Regions from separate parts of the Burkholderia lata genome, predicted to be linked through region 3. Evidence: riboswitches for the same ligand, from Rfam matches in the RefSeq annotation. Region 3 holds a riboswitch; each other region holds the start of a gene.

Region 1 (5,538 bases), on a different replicon from region 3:
CGTCGGGAACGCCGGCAGGTTCAGGCGTGCCGACTGCTTCGGCGCGCGCTGCGTATAGGGGCTCACGCGGTTGCCGAGCTGCGCGTCGATCCGGGCGATTGCAGCCTTCACCGCCGGGTTGTTCACGCGCGGCGAGTGGCGACGCGAATGGATCGCGGCGGCGTTCGCGGCCAGCGCATCGGCCACCTTGTCGCGGCCTTCGTTCAGTGCGGTCGCGAGCACCTTCAGTTCGTCGAGCTTCTGCAGCGCGAACGCGAGCCACGAGCGGATTTCCGCATCGAGCTTTTCCTCGCTCGCGAGATCGACCGGTACGTGCAGCAGCGAGCACGACGGTGCGAGCCACAGGCGATCACCCAGTCGCTTCGCGAGCGGCTCGAGCCAGTCGAGCGTCGCGTTCAGGTCCGTCTTCCAGATGTTGCGGCCGTTGATCGCGCCCACCGACAGCACGCGCTCGGCCGGCAGTTCACGCGCCAGCGCGTCGACTTCGTCGCGTGCGTTGATCGCATCGACATGCAGGCCGTCGACCGGCAACGAGGTCGCGAGCGCCAGGTTGCCCTGCAACTGGCCGAAGTACGTCGCGAGCAGCACCTTGATCCGACGCGTTTCGAGCGCAGCGTACGCGGTCCTGAAGGCTTGCTGCCATGCCGCGTCGAGTTCGGTGACGAGAATCGGTTCGTCGATCTGCACCCATTCGACGCCCTGCGCGGTCAGCGTATCGAGCAGCGCGCCGTACACCGGCAGCAGCTTCGGCAGCAACGCGAGGCGGTCCGAATCGTCCTTCGCCTTGCCGAGCCACAGGTACGTGACCGGGCCGACGATCACCGGCTTCGCGGCCACGCCCTGCGCCTGCGCTTCCGCCAGTTGCTGCAGCAGGCGCGACGGGTCAAGCGAGAAGTTCGTGTCCGCGTGGAACTCCGGCACGATGTAGTGGTAGTTCGTATCGAACCACTTCGTCATTTCGCCGGCCGACACTCCGCCGCAGCACGCGGCGTGCTCTTCCGCCGACTGTGCCGAACGACCGCGCGCGACGCGGAAATAGTTGTCGAGCGCGTCGCCGTGGAAGCCCTGCACGCGCTTCGGCAGGTTGCCGAGCGTGAAGCTCATGTCGAGCACCTGATCGTAGAACGCGAAGTCGCCGACCGGGGCCAGGTCGAGGTCGCGCTGGTCGTTCCAGTGACGCTGGCGCAGCTCGGCGCCGAGCGCCTTCAGCGCGCCGCGCGACGATTCGCCCTTCCAGTAGCGTTCAAGACCGAACTTGAGTTCGCGCTTGGCGCCAATGCGCGGAAAACCGAGGTTGTGTGTCGTGACCATGAGCGCCGTCCAGAAGAGAAATTGAAGGTCCGGCAATCATCATAGGGATTTCAAATCATGAAATAAAATGGCATTATTTCATTCATCCATTAAAGTTATTCATGCATTCGTTGCGCGAGCGAAATCCATGCTGGAACGATTCCATCTCGTCGTCATTCGTGAGGTCGAGCGCCAGGGCTCGCTGACCGCGGCCGCCAATACGCTGCATCTCACGCAATCGGCGCTCAGCCATACCGTCCGGAAAATCGAGCAGCAGCTCGGCACGCCGATCTGGGATCGCGAGGGTCGCGGCCTGCGGCTCACGCAGGGCGGGCAGTATCTGCTGAAGCTGGCGAACCGGCTGCTGCCGCAGTTCGAGCTCGCCGAGGAGCGGATGAAGCAGTACGCGAAAGGCGAGCGCGGCACGCTGCGCATCGGGATGGAGTGCCACCCGTGCTACCAGTGGCTGCTGAAGGTCGTGTCGCCTTACCTGTCGCGCTGGCCCGACGTCGACGTGGACGTGAAGCAGCGCTTCCAGTTTGGCGGCATCGGCGCGCTGTTCGGCTATGACATCGACGTGCTCGTGACGCCCGATCCGCTGAACAAGCCGGGCCTGCGCTTCGACCCTGTGTTCGACTACGAGCAGGTGCTGGTGGTCGCCGATTCACACCGGTTCGCGAACGCCGACTACGTGACGCCCGAACAGCTGACCGACGAGATCCTGATCACTTACCCGGTCGAAACCGACCGGCTCGACATCTACAACCAGTTCCTGACGCCGGCCGGCATCGTGCCGAAGCGGCACAAGTCGATCGAGACGACCGACATCATGCTGCAGATGGTCGCGAGCGGGCGCGGCGTGGCCGCGCTGCCGAGATGGCTGGCCGACGAATACGCCGACCGGATGCCGGTCGTGCCGGTCAAGCTCGGCAAGAAGGGAATTGCGAAGCAGATCTTCCTCGGCATCCGCGAAGCGGATGCGTCGATCGACTATCTGGCCGCGTTCGTCGCGCTGGCGCGCGAATCGACGTGGAGCGCGCCGCGCATGCTGCGCTAGACGCGCCCCGTTGCGATGCGCGTCAGGCGGCGCGCATGCCGACGCGTTCGGTGCGTTCGACCCATGCGCCGAACAGCAGGCCGATCGTCGTCCACGTGATCACCTGCATGCCGATCGCCGCGACGCGGAACTTCCACAGCACGGCGGCCGGGAACGCTGCCGGCACTTCGTTGATCGACGGCAGCCCGAGCTGCACGGCCGCGATGATCGCGACGAACACGAGCCCCGCGACAATCGACGCGTTCCATTGGCCGAGCTTTGCCAGCAGGTGGCGGCGCACGTTGACCGAGAACACCATCGTCGCGATCGAGATCGCAATCATCAGGAAGAACAGGCCCGTGCGATAGCCGATCGTGTCCGGGTCGCCGACCGACGGCGGATTGGCCGGGTACTTGATGTTCGGCACGATCACGAGGGCGATGAACGCAGCCAGCGCGAGCCACGCGGCCAGCGGCCGTGCCGGGAGGCGGCTGCCTCGGCCATACGCGTACGCAAAGACCAGCGAGAACAGTCCGCCGAATGCCGCGCCGTAGGTCACGACGCCCGTCAGCAGACCGAGGCCGGCCTGCGTGTGGCGGCTCACTAGCTCGGGTTCCGGCGCGTCGCCCTTGGCGGCATCGAGTTTTTCTTCAAAGGAGATTGCCTGATCGACTTGCGGTTCGCCGACGACTTTCGCGAAACCGAACGTGAGAAGGCCTGCGGCGATGCCTGCGAGCATCCCGCGCATGAGCAGCTTTCCGACCATCATGAACTCCGCGTCAGTGGCAGGGGAAGCCGAGCAGATGGCGACCGTCGTGGACGAATTCGTGGACGTACATGCCCGGCACGAGCGACGTCGCACCCTGTTCCGCGCCGACGAAGTAAATCGCGAGCAACAGGATCAGGCCGACGAACACGGCCCACGGCAACAATTCACGGACGGGGATGGGCGCCGGCACGACCGCCGGCTTCAGCACTGCTTCGCTCATGGATGCACCTCAGGGGAATCGCGCCCCGACAAATGTTGGATGGGTACGAAGGCAGGTCTGGCTTCCGGGATCATGGATCACCGGTTACAGTGGCGCGACCGCGCCGGAATTGAACCGGCTTCCGCGTTTCGTATCGGGCGAATTGTACGCGCGAACGTTCGCGTATTGAAGCGGCGACAGGTGAACGAACGCACCCGTCCCGGGTCATCCGAAACACGACATGAACATGCATGCCTCGCTGCGCCTGATCGCACACGCATCGACCCGCGCGATGCGTACCGGCACGTTTCCCGACGACGATCCGCTCGACGCGCACGGGCTCGCCGAAGCCTTGGCACTGCGCGACCGGTGGACAGGCGTGACCGGCGCGCTCGTGTTGTGCAGCCCGGCCCGCTGTGCGGTGCAGACCGCCGATGCGCTCGGCCTGCACGCCGACGTCGATGACGCACTGCGCGACATCGATTACCGGAACTGGCGTGGCAAGCGGCTGCACGACCTCGCGCGCGACATGCCTGACGAATTGAGCGCGTGGATCGGCGATCCGTCCGCGTCGCCGCACGGCGGCGAATCGTTCGACGCAGCGATGCGCCGTGCCGGCACATGGTTGAACGCGCTGCAACACGGCCGCGACATCGTCGCCATCACGCATGCGCCGATCGTTCGCGCGGCCGTCGCGCATGCGCTGCGGATGGATCCCGGCGCGGCAACCCGCATCGACGTCGCACCGCTGTCGTGCACGACATTCGCTGCGTCGCCGCACGGATGGATGTTGATCGCCGACGACGATCGGCGCGACACTGCCACATAGCCTCCCGCCGTGTTGCGTTCACTTTGTGGACCACGACGCAAGCCGATGCGTCGCATCGTAATCGCGACGCTCACCTTACGTCGCTGTAAGACACTCCGTTCGTTGTCCCTGCTGTCATCAAACTGACTGCTAGCCGAAGCTAGGATCGGTCGCGGTTCCCTTACGAGATACCGTCATGAATCAACCTGCTTCGTCTACCCCGAACAATTCGGGTTCCGTCGAGCGCACCAGGCAGCTCGGCTATGCCGTCTTCCTGCTGGTGCTCGCGATCGGTGCAATCTATATCGCCACGCACCTGATCGACGATCTGTCGCCGATGCGCGAAGGATCGCTGTTCCCGTACCTGATGCTCGGCGCCGCGCTGCTGATCGCGCTCGGCTTCGAGTTCGTCAACGGTTTCCACGACACCGCGAACGCGGTGGCCACCGTGATCTATACGCACTCGCTGACGCCGAACGTCGCGGTGATCTGGTCCGGCCTGTGGAACTTCCTCGGCGTGATGATCTCGAGCGGTGCTGTCGCGTTCGGCATCCTGCAGCTTCTGCCGGTCGAGCTGATCCTGCAGGTGGGCAGCGGTGCGGGCTTCTCGATGGTGTTCGCGCTGCTGATCGCCGCGATCGTGTGGAACCTCGCGACCTGGTATTTCGGGTTGCCGTCGTCGAGCTCGCATACGCTGATCGGGTCGATCATCGGCGTCGGGCTGATGAACCAGCTGATGCACGGGCCGTCCGGCACGAGCGGTGTCGACTGGGGCCAGGCGCTCGGTGTCGGCAAGTCGCTGCTGTTCTCGCCGATCGTCGGCTTCCTGTGCGCGGCGCTGCTGCTGCTCGTGCTGAAAACCCTCGTGAAGATTCCGGAGCTGTACAAGGAGCCGCCGAAGGATCAGCCGCCGCCGTTCTGGATTCGCTGCCTGCTGATCCTGACCTGCACCGGCGTGTCGTTCGCGCACGGCTCGAACGACGGGCAGAAAGGGATGGGCCTCATCATGCTGATCCTGATCGGCACGGTGCCGGCCGCCTACGCGCTGAACAAGGCCGTCACGCCGGCCGAGACGCAGACCTTCGTAGCGGTCGCGAACCAGGCAGCCGCGACGTTCGGGAAGTACACGAACGGCGTCGCACCGTCCGCGAACCCGCGCGCTGACGTCGAGCTTTACGTCCAGCATCGCGAACTGACGCCGGCCGTGATCCCCGCCGTGCAGCAGTTGTCCACGTCGCTCGCGACCGCGGTCGGTGCATCGGGCTCGATGGCGGCCGTGCCGCAGCGTGACGTCGACAACGTGCGCAACACGATGTATCTGGTATCCGAAGCAATCCGCCTGATCGAGAAGTCCGGTCAGCCCGCGTTCGCCGCCGACGACAAGCTCGCGATCGACAACTATCGCAAGCAGCTCGACCACGCAACCAAGTTCATTC
Region 2 (5,538 bases), on a different replicon from region 3:
GCCGACCGCTTCGACCACGCCCGCCGCGTCGAAGCCGATCACGAACGGAAACGTGTATTGCATGAATGCACCGAGGTAGCCTTCGCGGCATTTCCAGTCGGCGGGATTGATGCCCGCGTACGCAACGCGGATCAGCACGTCACCGGGGCCCGGCGTCGGTGCCGGCACGTCGGCCATCCGGAACGCGTCGGAATGACCGACGCGGTCGATCAACAAAGCTCGCATCTTCGTGTCTCCAGGGTTGTGTGTTGTCAGCTTGATGTGTGCGGCGCGTCACGCCGCCGTATCGGCCAGCAGGCTCGACGCGAGCGGACAGAACGCATGCGAGATCGCATCGACCGTCCAGTCGGGGCTTTCGGCATCGAACCGGCGATCGACCCAGCCCCAGTGATACGGATGCATCAGGTATTCGCCGACGAGATCGCCGACGTGCGCGAATTCCTGCTGCCACACGTGCGTCCACGCGCCGGGCGTCTCGATCCGGCTCAGCCGCCAGTTGCGGATACCGGGCATGAACGCGGGCATAAGCAACAGCTCGCGTTCGAGCGCGGCGATCTGTGCTGCGCTGGCCTGCGGCCGCGCACGCAGCATCAGCGTGCGCCATACGCCGTCGCGCAACGCCGGTTCGCGCAGGCCGCCGCCGATCGCGCGGCACGCTGCGCCGTCGATGCGCGCGATACCCGGCAGTTGCGCCAATGCGGCGAAGTCCGCTGTGTCGCAGGCCACCGACTCGTCGCGCAGCACGTCGAGCGTGTAGTCGCCCGCGCCCCAACTGCCGTCCAGATTGCGTGCGAGTGCCACGCGTTTCGCACCGGCCAGCGCGTGCGCGGCCTCGTGCAACGCATGTTCGATCGCGCCGGCATGGCAATCCGCCGACACGAATACCTGTGCCGTGTCATGCCGCATGGTCGACCTCCGTCGGCACCGGCAGCGGCGCAGCGGCGTCCGTCATCACATGGCGGCGGCGCACGTCGCACAGCGCGTCGACGGCCATCCAGAAGCCGACCACGTCGGCATCGGTCAACGCGCGCATCCGGTAGTAGGCCGGCGCGTCGGCCACATGCCAGGTCAGCCACAGCGTGCTCGGCTGGCCCGGCACCGCGACGGGCGGCGACACCCAGCGGCCGGCCGCCGTCAGCCCGCGTGCCGCATGGCCCGGCAGGTAACGGTCGCGCAGCAGGGCAAGCACGTCGGGAATGCGCTCGGGCGCGAGCGTGATTTCGTCTACGATCTGGATCATTCGCGTGTCGTCCGTGGTCGTTGGTGACAGGGATGCGCAGCCGGCCTACGCCGTTCCGGCGAGGCCGAAGGCAGTCGGCGTGGATAGCATTCTTGCGTGGCGACGGTCAGCCGACCCCTACCGGCCCGCTCACCGGCCCCTGTCGCAACGCTCAGATCGGGAGACTCATGAAACAACGCGCCATGCCAACCCGCGGCCGCGTCCTGCCGGGCCTCGGCGCGCGCCTGCTGAGCGAACTCACGCGCAGCGGCGCGCCGCCGGCCGATCGCGATGCGCAGCCGCCGCAACCGGCAACGACATCGGGCGATTTCGTCGCGCTGTACCGCGACGCGATCGAACGCCTCGAGGCGCAGGTCGCACGCGGCGACGGCCACCCGCCGATGCGCAAGCGCGAAGTCGATCTGATGTGCCGCTGCCTGCTGAGTTGCGCGACGCTCGCCGACGCGATCCGCTGTGCGCGCGAATTCGGCGAGATGCTGACGCCGCGCGCCGGCGCGCTGTCGCTCACCGTGCGCGACGGGCGTGCGACGTTCCGGATGGATTCGCTGCGCCGCACGCGCAGTCCGGCCGCGTGCCTCGTCGACCTGACGGGGTTGTTCTGCTATCTGCAACTGTTCGGCTGGCTGATCGGGCAGCCGTTGCGGCCGACCGACGTGTGGCTCGGCCATCCGCGCCGCGACGACGCGATGCCGCTGCTCGGGCTGTTCAATGCGCCGGTCGAAGTGGGCCGCAAGACCTACGGCTTCGCGTTCGATGCGGCGCGGCTCGAATGCCGCGTGATCCGCCAGCCGGCCGAGCTCGACGCGTTTCTCGTCGATTTTCCGTTTCGCCTGATCGATGCGGCGCCGGCTGTCGTGTCGTGGGCGCAGCAGGTGCGCGGCTTTCTCGATGCGGCGCTTGCGCACGAGCAGGCGTTGCCGGTGCTCGCCGAGCTGGCCACGTGGCTCGATGTCAGCGAGGCAACGCTGCGGCGGCGGCTGGTGGCCGAGCACACCGGTTATCACGCACTCCGGGAGCAATGTCTCGCCGAAGCCGCACAACGTTGTCTGCGCGAGTCGGACTGGCCGGTCGCGCGGATCGCCGCGCATCTCGGGTTCGGCGGCGAGGAGGCGTTTCGCCGCGCGTTCGTGCGGTGGACGGGTATCGCGCCGAGCCGGTTCCGGCGCGATTGCATCGCAGCGAATCCACCCGTTTCGTCAGACATGAAACGCGGCGCCGACGCATAAAAGAAAGGATTTCGAAAATATTTGCGCGGTAATGACGTTTTTTCGCATCCCCGCGCGGCCGGACAATTGACGCGCCGGAGCGCACGCCATTACCCTTGCGCGCTGATGGTTCCCGGAAACGGGATCAAAAGGGAACGCAGGAGAGGCAGCGCCTCGAATCTGCGGCTGCCCCCGCAACTGTGAGCGGCGAATCCGTGCCACTGCATGCCACTGGGAAACCGGGAAGGCCGGCACGAATCAGGACCCGCGAGCCAGGAGACCTGCCATCGACCCGAGGTCCAAGCAGCCGCACCGGGCGGGGTGTCCCGATGCGCCAACACCGCCTTTGGCGGTGCCCGTTGCATGGACGGCCCGACCTCAGGATCCGCCCGATGTCCACCATTACCGCATCCGCTTCCGCACCGGAAGCGTCGCGCCGGCACGCCGCCGGCATGCACGGCCCGCCCGCTCGCGCGTGCCGCTCCCTGTCGATCGCGTCCGCCGGCATATGCCGCGCCGACGCCCGCGACTGCGGCCCGCTTGGCCCGGTCGCGCGATAGCCCGATCACCGATAACAAAACCGGTGCTGCCGCCGCCCGCCCTCGATCGCCGCATGCGCAGCCCGACAACAACGACAGCCTCATGAAGATTCGACACCTCCTTGCCACGTCCGCCGCGACTGCGCTCCTCTCGCCGCTCGCCCACGCTGCCGGCGACACTGCGGTTTCGCAACCGGCCCCGGCCGCCGACAGCGCCGACCTGCCGACGATCAACGTGACCGACGCGCGTCGGCTGCCCGAGTCGTTCGACCAGCGCTATGCGACGACCCAGGTGCTCACGCGCACCGATCTCGACCGGCTGTCACCGAGCGACCCGAGCATCACGCAGGCGCTCGCGACGCTGCCCGGCGTGACGGTCTCGCAGAACGGCGGGCCCGGTTCGTCCGCGTCGGTCAGCATCCGCGGCTCGTCGGCAAGCCAGGTCGCCGTGTTCATCGACGGCATCCGGATCGGCTCGTCGACCACCGGTATCGCGCCGTGGGCGGACCTGCCGACCGAAGCGTTCGAGCGTGTCGAAGTGATCTCGGGGCCGGCCGCCGCGTCGTTCGGCGCCAATGCGATGGGCGGCGTCGTGCAGCTCTTCACGCGCCGCGCCGCCAACCAGCCGAACCAGACGACCGTGTCGTTCGGCGGCGGGTCGAACAAGACGTTCGACACGCAGCTCCGCACGTCGGGCACGGTGCCGTCGACCGGGCCGCTCGCCGCGCTCGGCGGGCTCACCTACTCGCTCGGCCTGCACTCGTACAACACGGCCGGCATCGATGCGACGCGCCCTTTTGCGTACGGGCATGAGGCGGGCCGCAACCCGTACCACGCGCAGGATCTCGATGCACGCCTCGGCTACGCGCGCGACAACTGGTCGATCTCGACGTTCGCGCTGTATCACCGGTCCGATCTGTCCTACGACAACAGCGGCTATGGGAACCGCCAGCTCGATCATCAACTGACGACCGGCATCGCGTTCCATCTCGACATCACGCCGGACACGCAGTTCGACCAGTCCTTCGGTTATTCGAACGATCGCGGGTTCATCTACGCGAGCGATCCGACCATCCCGACCGACCAGATCAATTCGCAGCGCATCAGCACGTCGACGTCGCTGACGCATCAGGAGCGCGGATTCCATCTGTTCGGGCTGCCGCTGTCGGGCGAAACCAAGCTCACGTACGACTTCACGCGTGAGCAGGCATTCCTGCCGGTCGACATTCCGAACGGCGTGCCGACGCGCAATGATTCCGCGTTCTCGCTGCATCAGTCGGCAACGCTCGGCAGCGTCACGATGTTCCTCGCGGGGCGTCATGAAATCATCGCCGGGCAGTCGGTGAATACGGGTAACGCGGCGCTGTCGTGGGCGATCACGCCGGTGTACACGGCACGCGTGTCGTACGGCAATGCGTTCCGGCTGCCGACGTTCAACGACCTGTATTACCCCGGCTACGGCAATCCGAATCTCAGCCCGGAACGCAACACATCGGTCGAGGCGGCGGTCGATGCGAACACGTCGTACGGTACGTTCACGGCCGCGATCTATGACACGCGAGTCACCAACCTGATCGCGTACAACCCGGCGACGTTCTCGCCGATGAACATCGGTCGCGCGCATATTCGCGGGATCGACCTGTCGTACAAGGGGACGATCGGCCGTTCGACGCCGGTGAGCGTCGCGGTCGGGATCCTGAATCCGCAGGACGAGACCAACGACTCGTGGCTCAACCGCCGGCCGCGCCAGACGGTCAGCCTCAACATCGATCACACGTGGGATGAACTGCACCTGCATGCGTTGAGCACGGGGGCGTCGCTGCTTTATGGCGGCACGACGTTCGACGATCCGGCGAATTCGACCTATCTGCCTTCGTACCTGACGGTGGGCCTGCGCGCGTCGTACCGGATCAATTCGCACGTGACGGTATCGGCGACGGTGTCGAATCTGTTCGATCGGCAGTACATGACCGCGTATGGGTACAACACGCTCGGGCGGACGGCGTTCGGGAAGGTGACTTATACGTTCTGACGGGGGAATGCGACGGCCTTGACGTGCTGAGCGGCGCGGCCCCGGTCGGAACATACGCCGGGGCCCGCCCGATCGGGCTTGCGCAACGGCTGCTTCGGCCGCGAAGCGAACATGGCCGTCTCATCCCAACCGCCACGACTCGACGGCGTCATGCGTCTCCCTGGCCGCGCCTCCTGGACGACGGGTACGCCACGTCGAAAACGTCATCCGGCCTGATGAAGACGACGCGCCTACCGGGGAGGCCCGAACCAGGTGTTCATCGCATTCTGAAGGCCGTCCTGTGTGTCGATACCCGCCCATGCGACGTATCCATCGGGCCGGATCAAAGCGGACGTCGGCGCGGCAACCCGGCCAAGCGCGGGCAGATCCCATGGGCCGTCGTATCGGGCGTGAACCAGTTCGATGCGATCCGACCAACGCGTGATATCGACGCTTCCGGGTACGCCGAGATTCAACAGCACCGGCCGAGCGTTCCGGAGCAGCGCAAAGACGCGCACGGAACCGTCGGCCGTGATCAGATCG
Region 3 (5,360 bases):
TAGAACGCTTCCTTCCCCGCTGAACAACGCTACGACCACATCCTGATTCGACGGCCAGTACATATGCATGTAGGTCGCGACTATCGCGTCGTGGCAATAGACGGCTTCACCGCTGCCCGATGCACTGTCGGGGCGTACGGCGCGCGCGACTGGTTCCAGCGGCGTCGCGAGCCGAGAATAGTGGAACGTATGCCCACGCATCGTCCCGCTGCGTGTATCGAGCTGCTGCATGCCGAGCGCCGCGAACCGGCGCTGCATCGTCGCCTGACCCGGCAACAGCCCAAGCATCGGCGTCGTCACGCCGTCCACATCGGTCAGCGCGTCACACAGATACACCATCCCCCCGCATTCCGCGACGATCGGCCGGCCAGCCGCCGCGTGTGCGCGAATCGACCGTGCGGTCGTGGCGTTTCCCGTAAGCGTTGCCGCGTGCAACTCCGGATAGCCACCGGGAAGGAACAGCGCGTCGCAATCGTCCGGCACCGGTTCGTCGGCGAGCGGCGAGAAGAACCCCACTTCCGCACCGAGCGTCTCGAGCAACGCGAGATTCGCCGGATAGATGAACGAGAACGCCACATCGCGCGCCACCGCGATCCGCTTGCCGGCGAGCGCACGCGGCAGCGGCGCGGCTGCATCGGGTTCCGCGAACGCAACGGCCGGCGGCAACTCGGCAAGCGCCGTTTGCGCCAGCACGTCGGCCGCGCGATCGAGGCGCGCATCGAGATCGTCGATGTCGCTCGGCTGGTGCAGGCCAAGATGCCTTTCGGGTAAAGCGATGCCCGCATCGGCCGGCACGTGCCCGAGCCAGCGCAGGTCATCGGGCAGCGCCTGTTGCAGCAGTTCCGCGTGCCGCTCCGAGCCGACGCGATTCGCCAGCACACCGTGAAACGGCAGCCCCGGCCGGAACCGCGCGAGCCCGAACGCGATCGCCGCGAACGTCTGCGCCATCGACTTCGCGGAAATCACCGCGACGACCGGCACGCCGAACGCGGCCGCGAGGTCGGCACTGCTCGGCGTGCCGTCGAACAGCCCCATCACGCCTTCGATCAGGATCAGGTCGGCATCGCGCGCGGCATCGGCCAGCAGCGCACGGCAGCCGGCCTCGCCGACCATCCCGAGATCGAGCGCATGCACCGGTGCGCCGCTCGCGCGTTCGAGCAGCATCGGATCGAGAAAATCGGGCCCGGTCTTGAACACGCGCACGCGCCGGCCGAGCCGGCGGTGCAGCCGCGCGAGGCCCGCCGTCACCGACGTCTTGCCCTGGCCCGACGCGGGCGCACTGACGAACAGCGCGGGGCAGGCGAGCATGCTCAGAACTCCACGCCGCGCTGCGCCTTCACGCCTTGTTCCTTGTACGGATGCTTGACAAGCCGCATTTCGGTGACGAGGTCGGCCGCATCGATCAGCGCATCGGGCGCATGCCGCCCGGTCACGACGACGTGCACCGAGTCCGGACGTGCGGTGAGCGTCGCGAGCACTTCGTCGAGCGGCAGGTATTCGTACTTCAGCACCGTGTTCAGCTCGTCGAGGATCACCATCCGGTAGTCGCCGCTCTCGATCATCCGGCGCGCCTCGTCCCAGCCCTTGCGCGCGGTCGCGATGTCGGCGTCGCGGTTCTGCGTGTTCCACGTATAGCCGTCGCCCATCGTCACGAAATCGCATTCGGCCACCGCGCCGAGGAAGTCGCGCTCGGACGTGTGCAGCGCGCCCTTGATGAACTGCACGACGCCGAGCCGCATGCCGTGGCCGAGTACGCGCACGGCCATGCCGAACGCGGCCGTGCTCTTGCCCTTGCCGTTGCCGGTATTGACGATCAGCAGGCCCTTTTCGTTGACGGCGGCGGCCTGCTTCTTCTCGTGGCCCGCACGGCGGCGTTCGGTCATCCGTTGATGGGATTCGGCGTCGGTTTTCATCGGATTCGTCCTGTCGAAAGAAAGCGAAACAAAAGGGTTCAGAGCGGGCCGGCGAGTGCGACCGTCACGCCGTCCCGGATGGATTTGGGGCCGAGCAGGCGGCCGTTCGGCGCCGCGAGCTGCGCGCACGGCTCGGCCACGCCCGCGACGCCGAAGCGGGCGAGCGCGGCGTCCGACGGGCCGCTCGCGGCGAGTTCGGGGCGGCTCGCAAGTTGCGCCGCGTCGAATGCGACGAGCGGCCAGCCGCGTCGCGCGCACAGCGTGCGCAGCGCGCGGGCACGCGCCTTGTCGGCGAGCGTGGCAATGAGCGCGGGTTCGGCGGCCGGGTACCGCGCGAGCGCCGCGCGGATCGCGGCATCGAGTTGCGCGGCCGTCACGCCTGCGCGGAAACCGACGCCGAGCGCGACGCGCATCATGCGCCGCTGCCGAGTGCGGCACGTACCGCGGGATCGTCGGCGAACGCCGCGACGCGGCCGATCACGACGATCGCCGGTGAACCGATGCCGGCCGTGCCGACGCGTTCGACGAGCGTGTCGAGCGTCGCGAGCACGTGCCGCTGTTCGGGGCGCGTCGCGTTCTCGATCGCCGCGCACGGCGTATCGCCGGGCAGACCACCTTCACGCAGCGCCGCAGCAATCGCGTCGAGCCTGCGGATGCCCATGTAGACGACGATCGTCATGCGCGTGGCCGCGAGCGCACGCCAGTCGGGTTCGTCGGCGCCCGCGCCGTGGCCCGTGACGAAGATCACGCCCTGCGCGTCGCCGCGCTGCGTGACCGGAATGCCGATCGCGGCCGGCGCGGCGATGCCCGCGGTGACGCCGTTCACGACCTCGACCGGGAATCCCGCCGCACCGAGTGCGGCCAGTTCCTCGCCGCCGCGACCGAACACGAACGGATCGCCGCCCTTGAGTCGCGCGACGCTGCGACCCGCGCGCAGATGCACGAGCATCGCGGCGACGATCGTCTCCTGCGGTGTCGATGCATGTCCGCCACGCTTGCCGACGTGCTCGATGTGCGCATCGACGCGGGCATGGCGCAGCACGTCGGGGTTCACGAGATCGTCGACGAGCAGCACGTCCGCCGCGCCGATCGCGTGGACGGCCTTGAGCGTCAGCAGGTCGGCGTCACCGGGGCCGGCGCCGATCAGCCACGCGCGGCTCATCGGGCGCGGCACGGCGCGCACCGTGTCGTAACAGTGGAACAGGGCAGGCGGGCGGCACGGCGGCGGCCAGCAGACAGGTCAAGCATGACGGATCGAGCGAAGCCCGCGCGGACGCGGGCGGAATGCGCACCCCATCCGTCCCCCGCGGATCGGGCGTTCGGCGAGCGTCGGGCTCGCCCCTTGCGTCGGCCGGTATCCGGGCTGGCCGCTTGCCAGGCCGCAGCCTTCCCGCCCGGCTGAAGGGCAGTGGCATCGTGGGCGGCATGGGCGCGTGCGCGGGGAAGCGCATCGCGCGGGCGGCGTACCGTTGCGGGGACAGCACAGGCCGGGCGGTGGTCCGCCTCCTGTTTCCCGTTTAACTGCAGGCGCGGAATGCGCATGCGAGCACCGAACGCGGCGCATACGATAGCACAGGCGTTGCGGCGCACGGCTGCGCGTCCGGCGCTCTCCGCGGTCGGATCAGCGTGATGGGAAACACCCGTGCCGCGCGCCTAGCGATACAGGATCTGCCGCTTCAGATCCTTCGAGATGCTGCGCGCGGCGTCTGCCCACGCGGCGAGCTTCGCGCCGCTGCACACGTTGCTGCCGAGGTTGCGATCGAGCACGCGCGTCACGTCGACGGTCCGGCCTTCACGGTGATAAGTGGACTGATAGGCGATTTCCCCGACTCGTACGGAGACGTCCGGCGGGATTGCGAGCAGGTGGGCGTCGGCCGGCAATGTGATCCGGTAGTGCTCCTCGAGCCGCGTTCCGGCACATACGCCTTCAAATACCTTGCTTTTCTCCTGGAGCACGAAATCGGCGAAGCTCCGGATCTGACCGAAGTTGGGCAGCGACGGGATCGCAAATGCCGCGGGGCCGGGCATCAGCGCCAACTGGTTCAGATCGCCGTGCAATGCGATCGAGAACGGCTGGTCGAGGTCGTCGAGATGACGCGGGCTCATCTGCAACTCGCCCGCGAGGCCGTAGCGGCGCAGCATCTCGTCGGCAAGCCGCTTCGGCTGGACGTGGATGAACATCTGGCGCGCCCGCTGGACTTCCTGGCCGTCGAGCGTGATGTCGCCCGTCATCGTCGCATTGCCGTCACGATCGAGATCGACCGCATAAGCCAGCAATGAGCGGCTGTTGTGGCCGTTCTGCGGCGGCGTGACGATCAACTGGCCGGTCGAGGTGTCGAGCGCGGGCTTGCCGCTCGCCTCGAACTGCAGTGCGCCGAACGGCAGCACGCCGACCGTGGTGTCGGCAAACACGTCGAATTCCGGCAGCCATACGATCGCATGATTGAACGTCAGGACATCGGGTACGGCCGGCAACCGATAGCGGTTGCCGAGATTGACCAACACGGTATGGCTCTCGATGCCCTTTGCATCGAGCAGGGCGGACAGCAGCGTCGCCTGATCCTTGCAGTCGCCGTAGCGGTTGGCGAGAACCGTGTCGGCGCGATGCGGAACGACCGGCCCGGCGCCGAAATACACGCCGACATAACGGATGTTGCGTGCGACCCACGCGTATAACCGCATCGCCTGTTGGCGCCGATCCGCGATCCCGGTGGTCAACTAATTTGCGAGCTGGCGGATCGCGTCGTCCTGCTGCTGCTGATCGAACGCGCGGATATGGTAGGCGTGGGCGATTTCCGCGTAGCCGGAGAAGTTGCTCGCGATGAAGACGGGGCCGATATCCGTCCACGCCACCGTGTTCGCTTGCTCGTCGAGCGGGCCGGACGGCGGCGTTTCGTAATGATAGGAACGGAGCCGGCGTCCGTCGCGGGACGCGTCGGCCGATTGATGCATGCCACGCGCGTCGATCGCGACCGGCATGTCGTCCGGCGTGTCGAGCGTGACGTTCGCCGAGCGATAGTCCTCGATCGGCGGAAACGAGAGCTGCACGCTGAATTTGCCGGGAAACAGCGTGTCGGTGTCGGCCAGCGTGTACGACAGCCGGATCGAATCGCCTTTTGCGAGCGCGGGAAACGTGACGATACGCAAATGCTCTGCACTGAATTGCGGCGCGGCGATCGCGACGGGTGCCGGACGATCGAAGATGCCCTGTGCAGCATCGACCGAAACCGTCGAGCCGTCGGCATGTACCGTCTGCGCCGAATTGACGTCAACCTTCGCGAACTGTGCGTTGTACGACAGCACATACTGGCCGAAGCGGGCGATCGCCGCATCCGTCAGCAACTTGATCGACAGATCGACCTTGATCACGCGTTTGCCGGATGGGTCGACCGTGATCAGGTTGTCGCATCGTTCGATCCGGTAGTCCGCCGCGAACGCAATCGAAAG

What was found. A riboswitch is a leader RNA that binds a small molecule or an ion and turns the genes downstream of it on or off. The one in region 3 is predicted to bind cobalamin.
Region 1: it holds a riboswitch for cobalamin, as region 3 does, so the genes downstream of both, BCEP18194_RS24585 (CbtB domain-containing protein) here and cobA (uroporphyrinogen-III C-methyltransferase) in region 3, are expected to answer to the same signal.
Region 2: it holds a riboswitch for cobalamin, as region 3 does, so the genes downstream of both, BCEP18194_RS30200 (TonB-dependent receptor domain-containing protein) here and cobA (uroporphyrinogen-III C-methyltransferase) in region 3, are expected to answer to the same signal.

What each region holds. Positions count from the first base shown of each region.
Region 1 covers NC_007511.1:389,440-394,977, reverse strand. The annotation lists gene metE (5-methyltetrahydropteroyltriglutamate--homocysteine S-methyltransferase) at 1-1,311, opposite strand, end outside; gene BCEP18194_RS24595 (LysR family transcriptional regulator) at 1,439-2,347, shown strand; gene BCEP18194_RS24590 (CbtA family protein) at 2,370-3,092, opposite strand; gene BCEP18194_RS24585 (CbtB domain-containing protein) at 3,106-3,315, opposite strand; cobalamin riboswitch at 3,349-3,486, opposite strand; gene BCEP18194_RS24580 (histidine phosphatase family protein) at 3,536-4,123, shown strand; gene BCEP18194_RS24575 (inorganic phosphate transporter) at 4,299-5,538, shown strand, end outside.
Region 2 covers NC_007511.1:1,675,481-1,681,018, reverse strand. The annotation lists gene BCEP18194_RS30220 (NADP-dependent oxidoreductase) at 1-225, opposite strand, end outside; gene BCEP18194_RS30215 (Dabb family protein) at 274-906, opposite strand; gene BCEP18194_RS30210 (hypothetical protein) at 896-1,240, opposite strand; gene BCEP18194_RS30205 (helix-turn-helix domain-containing protein) at 1,408-2,466, shown strand; cobalamin riboswitch at 2,556-2,748, shown strand; gene BCEP18194_RS30200 (TonB-dependent receptor domain-containing protein) at 3,088-5,016, shown strand; gene BCEP18194_RS30195 (FAD-dependent monooxygenase) at 5,247-5,538, opposite strand, start outside.
Region 3 covers NC_007510.1:1,813,060-1,818,419, forward strand. The annotation lists gene BCEP18194_RS14110 (cobyrinate a,c-diamide synthase) at 1-1,308, opposite strand, end outside; gene cobO (cob(I)yrinic acid a,c-diamide adenosyltransferase) at 1,311-1,913, opposite strand; gene BCEP18194_RS14120 (cobalamin biosynthesis protein) at 1,952-2,329, opposite strand; gene cobA (uroporphyrinogen-III C-methyltransferase) at 2,326-3,075, opposite strand; cobalamin riboswitch at 3,246-3,483, opposite strand; gene BCEP18194_RS14130 (transglutaminase-like domain-containing protein) at 3,567-4,595, opposite strand; gene BCEP18194_RS14135 (DUF3857 domain-containing protein) at 4,632-5,360, opposite strand, start outside.